Methylocaldum szegediense: one gene and its partner. The protein of the gene in region 1 interacts with the protein of each later gene in a pairwise test. Links are inferred from orthologs where the notes say so. Each region holds a gene or a part of one and is shown in the gene's direction. Other genes may lie near its edges. The genes, in order: rpsB and QEN43_RS01960.

The links.
Region 2: the proteins of rpsB (region 1) and QEN43_RS01960 interact in binary tests that used the Escherichia coli proteins (3 or more experiments, as listed by UniProt). The link is inferred for Methylocaldum szegediense from one-to-one orthologs.

What each region holds. Positions count from the first base shown.
Region 1 is NZ_OX458333.1:3,506,774-3,510,054, forward strand. Bases 114-3,071 are described here. They hold rpsB (30S ribosomal protein S2), read left to right. Parts: upstream 114-1,178; coding sequence 1,179-1,964; downstream 1,965-3,071. Other genes in these bases: glnD ([protein-PII] uridylyltransferase), read right to left, coding at 114-175; map (type I methionyl aminopeptidase), read right to left, coding at 141-944; tsf (translation elongation factor Ts), read left to right, coding at 2,084-2,968; pyrH (UMP kinase), read left to right, coding at 3,061-3,071. In the rest of the region: more of glnD, read right to left, coding at 1-113; more of pyrH, read left to right, coding at 3,072-3,281. UniProt on the Escherichia coli protein: Required for ribosomal protein bS1 (rpsA) to bind to the 30S subunit.
Region 2 is NZ_OX458333.1:450,977-454,124, reverse strand. What follows is about bases 1-2,825. They hold QEN43_RS01960 (RNA-binding S4 domain-containing protein), read left to right. Parts: upstream 1-1,138; coding sequence 1,139-1,513; downstream 1,514-2,825. Other genes in these bases: xseA (exodeoxyribonuclease VII large subunit), read left to right, coding at 1,549-2,825; QEN43_RS01965 (rhodanese-like domain-containing protein), read left to right, coding at 711-1,085; rimP (ribosome maturation factor RimP), read right to left, coding at 1-434. In the rest of the region: more of xseA, read left to right, coding at 2,826-2,913; QEN43_RS01950 (putative bifunctional diguanylate cyclase/phosphodiesterase), read right to left, coding at 2,936-3,148. UniProt on the Escherichia coli protein: Involved in the recycling of free 50S ribosomal subunits that still carry a nascent chain. Binds RNA more specifically than DNA. Binds with very high affinity to the free 50S ribosomal subunit. Does not bind it when it is part of the 70S ribosome.

The sequences.
Region 1 (3,281 bases):
GCTCATCCATGAAATCGGAGCGCGCCCGAATGAGTTCGGCGGCCGGGATGCCGGCGTGGAAGCGCTCGGTTAGGTTCGAGTTATTCTGCTGAATAAGTTCCCTGAGCGACTTGATGCGCTCGGCGGACGATAGGAGATCGTTATAAGCCGGCGAGTTTGAGTCGGCCGTTTTCAATCGTGTGTGCCTCTTCTTGACGCAGGGTGAGGATTTCGTAGCCATCCTCGGTGACCAAAACCGTGTGCTCCCACTGGGCAGACAGGCTGTGGTCCTTGGTCACGGCTGTCCATCCGTCCGGAAGTATTTTCACGTAGCGTTTACCGAGATTGATCATGGGTTCGACGGTGAAAATCATACCCGGTTCCAGCGTTATTCCGGTATTCGGCTTACCATAGTGGAGCACCTGCGGGTCCTCGTGAAAACTCCGGCCGATACCATGCCCACAGAATTCCTGCACGACTGAATAGCCGTGAGATTCCGCATGCCGCTGAATGGCAAAGCCGATATCGCCTAGTCGCCCGCCGGGACGGACTTGCTGAATCCCGAGGTACATGGCTTCCTGACAGACCTTGACTAGGCGCTTCGCCCGAATGGACACTTCGCCGACGAGAAACATCTTGCTGGTGTCCCCATGGTAGCCGTCCTTGATCACGGTGATGTCAATGTTGATGATGTCGCCGCTTTTCAGTTTCTTCGGGCCGGGTATGCCGTGGCACACCTGATGGTTCACCGAGGTGCAGATGGATTTGGGAAACCCTTTGTAATTTAGCGGAGCCGGAACGGCTTTCAGCACGTCGACGATATAGTCGTGGCAGATCCGATCAAGCTCTTCGGTGGTTATTCCGGGAACCACGAATGGCTCAATCATTTCCAATACTTGTGCGGCGAGTCGACCAGCGACACGCATTTTCTCGATTTCGGCAGGCGTTTTAAGGATGATGCTCATCGCGAGATTTGGGTTGGTTCACGTGGCGCTCGGTCGAGGAAAGGTGTGGGAACAGAGTCGGATTGTTGAATAAATCTCGTTATGGTATAAAGCGCTGCTATTTTTCGCAATAACACACACGCATCGTCACGGTCGGCGGGGTGCCAATTCCCGGTGATTTGGTCGCCGGTCGGGATGCGTGGAGGCTCAACCCATAGCCGGCTCAAGCTGGCAGACATCTACCAGGAGATTTGAATGTCGAACGTCACCATGCGCCAAATGTTGGAGGCCGGCGTACATTTCGGTCACCAGACGCGCTATTGGAATCCCAAGATGGCTCCGTACATTTTCGGTGCGCGGAGCAATATCCATATTATCAATTTGGAGAAGACCTTGCCGCTGTTCGAGGAGGCTATGAAGTACCTTGAGCAGCAGGCGGCCAACAGAGGCAGAATTCTTTTCGTCGGCACCAAGAGAACGACGCGCAAGGTCATCGAGGAAGAAGCCAAGCGCTGCGGTATGCCGTACGTCAATTATCGATGGCTGGGCGGAATGCTCACCAATTTCAAGACGATCAAGCAATCGATTGCTCGCATGAAAGAGCTGGAAGCGATGCGAGACGACGGGCGTTTGCAGCGATTTAACAAAAAGGAAGCCCTAGGCATGATGCGCGAGCTGGAAAAGCTGCAGCATAGTCTGGGCGGCATTCGCGATATGGATCGGCTTCCGGACGTGTTGTTCGTCATGGATGTCGGTTATGAAAAAAATGCCGTCAACGAAGCGAAAAAACTAGGTATTCCGGTCGTCGGCATAGTCGATACCAATAACAGTCCGGTCGGCATCGACTACATCATACCGGGCAACGACGACTCGATTCGAGCTGTTCAGCTGTATGCGCAGAGCGCCGCGACGGCCATCTTGCAAGGCAAGGCCCACAGCTTGGACTTTGCGGGAGGAGAGGACGAATTTGTAGAAATGGAGTCGAATGCCGAGACGAGTTCGGACTCCGCTGCGGAAGCGGTTGACGCTCATGCCGAATAGGGATGCCCGCCCTACCGCCCGCGCCTGAAAATGTTCGAAACGCCTCCTTCAGGGGGCGTTTTCATAAGCGTAATTGCTTGAAAGAGCAATGATAAGCAATCGAAGATGAGGTTTGGTCAATGAATATCACTGCCGCAATGGTGAAGGAACTCCGCGAACGTACCGGTTCGGGGATGATGGAATGCAAAAAGGCGTTGCAAGAAGCCAATGGCGATATGGAAGCCGCGGTGGAATTGATGCGGAAAGCGGGGCTTGCGAAAGCAGATAAGAAAGCCGGCCGTGTCGCCGCCGAAGGTAGGATTTCGGTAAAGACGAGCGCTGATAACAAACGCGCAGTGATCGTCGAAGTCAACTGCGAAACCGATTTCGTCGCCAAGGGCGATGATTTCGTGCAATTTGCGGATAACATTGTGCAAACGGCATTGGACTCCAACGTGGGGTCGCTCGAGCAATTGCTCGCTACGGTCATCCCGTCTACCGGTTCCAGCGTGGAAGACACGCGACGGGCGTTGATTGCCAAGATCGGAGAGAACATCAATGTTCGTAGGTTTGACCGCATCGTTTCGGAAAAGGGGATTATCGCGAGTTATCTGCACGGGACCCGGATTGGCGTTTTGGTTGAGTTGATCGGCGGTGATCAGGAATTAGGACGGGATATTGCTATGCATATCGCCGCCAGCAATCCGCTATGCGTAGATGAGCAGGGTGTGCCTCCGGAAACGCTTGCTAAGGAGCGTGAAATCGCCAAGGCTCAGGCCGAAGCCGAGGGGAAGCCAGCTAACATCGTGGAGAAAATGGTAGAGGGCAAGCTCCGAAAGTTCATCGGAGAAGTGACTTTGCTAGGTCAGCCCTTCGTCAAAGACCCGGATCAGACCGTGGGTAAATTGCTGAGCAGTCGTGGAGCGAGCGTCGGGCGCTTCGTCCGCTTCGAGGTCGGCGAAGGTATCGAAAAGACGGAAAGCAATTTTGCGGAAGAAGTGATGGCACAGGTTCGCAACACCTAACCAGGGATTGCCGGCAGCCCGGCGGAGGTGTTTTCTTGGTGCCTTCGCTGGGTTTCGTGGATTACATAATCGATGACATAAGAGTTGAACCGATGGGCGCGCCTAGATATTCCAGGATTCTGTTGAAGCTGAGCGGCGAGGCGCTTATGGGGGACCAGGGAAGTGGGATCGACCCACAGACGGTTAAACGTCTGGCGCTTGAGATAAACGATTTATGCCGAATCGGTGTCCAGATTGGGCTGGTCATCGGAGGGGGCAATATCATACGTGGTTCCGAAAAGGCATCGGAGGGCTTGGATCGAGTCACCGGCGA
Region 2 (3,148 bases), 3.1 Mb from region 1 along the record:
GCGAGACGCGCCTTCTCAATGGATTCGAACGGAACTCGCAGCGTTTCGCCACCTTCTTGAATGAGGACGTTATCGCCTTCTACGCCTGCAAGGTACGCCTTGAACTTGCGACGCCCGCCAATTGGGTACGCAAGCTGCAAGCGCGCTTGACAGCCTTTGAAGCGTGCGAAGTGCTCCAACTTGGAGAGGGGCCGGTCAAGACCGGGCGACGAGATTTCGAGTTGATACCGACCGGGAATCGGATCTTCTACATCAAGCACGCCGCTCAATTGGTAACTAACCTTGCTACAATCGTCGAGCGAGATACCCGCCTCATTGTCGATATAGACTCGCAGCACTCGCCGGTGAGCATCGAATTCTACGCTTATCAGCTCATATCCCAAGCCGCTGACGACCGGCTCGATCAAACCTGTCAAACGTTCCTGCGGCTTCATTGCGACCTCGTAAATTTCACTTACAAAAAATGGGCGCAACGGCCCATCTTTGACTATTGTTAGTTCCTCAAAAACTAAAAAAGCCCCTATGGGGCAAACTTTCTCAAAGCGGGACGAGACAATTCGCGCACTCAAAAATAACCCGCTGTTTATAGGCGCATCTTATCACATAACCAACTAAATGTGGAACTCCTGTTTCAGGCTCATGCAGAGATTGCCTATACCCAATCGATCTTCACAGGCGTACCATAAAGTGACTTGGAGAGGAGTATTTTCATGCCTTTAACTGCTATGGATCTTGTCGCCGAGGCGAAGCGGCACATCGTAGAAGTCAATCCTGACGAAGCTAAAACCCTTATCGGCAAAGTTTTAGTCCTTGACGTTCGGGAACCGGAGGAATACGTACTCGGCGCATTGCCGGGCGCGATCAATATTCCACGCGGCGTGCTGGAGTTCAAAATTGATAGTCATCCGGCGTTTCAAAATCGCCGCGACGCCGACATCTTGGTCTATTGTCAGACCGGCGGCCGCTCGGCGCTGGCAACCGAAACGCTTAAGAAACTGGGCTACGAGAAGGCCGTTAGCCTTGCCGGGGGATACAAGCTCTGGCAGGAGTCCGGGTTAACGGTGGAAACGCCTACCGCTTCATAAGTTTTATGGCGCGCGCTCGTGATGGTGAGAACCGGCCGGCAGCCGAAGAGCGGATGCGCTTGGACAAATGGCTGTGGGCCGCCCGGTTTTTTAAGACCCGCCAGTTAGCAATAGATGCCATCAACGGGGGCAAAGTTCATCTGAACGGGCAACGCGTCAAGCCAGGAAAGGAAATCGGTGTAGGCGCAAAGCTCAGAATCTCTAAGGATCAATATGTGTGGGACATCACCGTACGCGCCTTGTCGGCCCAGCGTCGGCCGGCCCCGGAAGCCGCGTTGCTCTATGAAGAGACACCGGAAAGCATCGCGCGACGACAAGCGGAGGTCGCCAGACGACGTGAAGAACGATCCTTTGGTTTCCAACCCGAAGCTAAGCCAAACAAGAAAGAGCGCCGTCTTATTCACCGCTTCAAGCGTGGTGTGGAATAGCGGCTAATGAAGTTCTGAGTCGCGATCGCATCCCTATGACCGTGTCCGCCACGCCCGCCTCCCGCCCGGAAACGGTTTACACCGTCTCTCGTCTGAACCGCGAGGCCCGCTTTTTGCTCAATGACTGCTTCGGCACCATCTGGATTGAAGGCGAAATTTCCAATCTCTCGATACCTTCGTCCGGGCACCTTTATTTCAGCCTGAAAGATGCCGAAGCGCAGGTTCGTTGTGCGATGTTTCGCGGACAAAGCCAGCTCCTCGACTTCAAACCTGAGAACGGCGACCACGTATTGATCAAGGCGCAAGTCAGTCTTTACGAGCCGCGCGGTGATTTTCAGCTGATCGTCGAATATATGGAGGAGACTGGCGACGGCCTGCTGCTGCGCGCCTTCGAGGCCTTGAAGCAGCGTTTAGCCGCCGAAGGGCTGTTCGATGCTCGTCACAAGAAACCCATTCCCGAACTGCCGCGGTGTATCGGCCTAATCACGTCGCCAACGGGGGCAGCCGTCCACGACGTTCTCACAGTGTTAAAACGCCGCTACCCAACGGCTCCGGTCATTGTTTTTCCCGTCAAGGTACAGGGCACCGAAGCGAAACAGGAGATCGTAAACGCTCTTGCGACGGCCGACCGGCTCAAGCTTTGCGATGTTCTCATCGTGGCTCGCGGCGGCGGCTCTCTTGAGGATTTGTGGGCGTTCAATGAGGAAATCGTGGCGCGCGCCATCTTTAAATGCGAAACACCCGTCGTAACAGGAATCGGACACGAAATCGATAGCACCATAGCCGATTTTGTGGCCGATCTACGTGCGCCGACGCCATCGGCCGCTGCCGAAGCGGTGGCGCCCGACAGCGCCGTGTTATTGGCTCGCTTCCAGCGGCTTGACCAACAGATATGTCAGCGCATGAAAGCAATACTCGAACGCCACAGGGAAACGCTACGGGTTCTCGGCAAGCGCTTACGCCAAGAGCACCCTAGCCGGCGGCTGCAAACCCAGAACCAGCGACTGGACCAATTGGAACTCCGACTCGGACATGCGATAAGAAACGCCATATCGAAAAGAGACGTACAACTCCGGACCCAGCTGGCGATCTTGGCCAGACACCAGCCCCAACAGCGCCTACGGATGTTGGAGATGAGACGAAGCCAGGTTTGTCAACGACTTTTTCGCGCGATTCAGCGGGTACTCGAAAAGCAGGTGCAGCATGTCTCCGGGCTAGCCGAGCACCTTCAGGCCGTGAGCCCTCTGGCAACGCTGACCCGAGGTTACGCTGTCGCCTCCAGATCGGATACTGGGAAAATCATCCGCTCCGTTCATGACATCCAGGCGAATGAAAGAATGGAAACCCGAATTGCTGACGGCATTCTGATCAGCCGCATCGAGGAGACACACAAACGCTAATGGGACGACAGCCGCGTCCGCTTTATACGACAAGCTTCAGCGCCGACTCCGGCATCGGCATCCCGATATGGAACCCTTGGACGTAATCTATCCCCATGTCCTGAAGAGTCGTTAAAGTTTGTTCGGACTCGACGAACTCTGCGATGGTCTTGGTGCCGAGATCACGGCAAAGGCTAGCGAGATTGCTCACCAATGCTCGGTCAATACGGGAGTTCATGATATTGCGCACGAACTC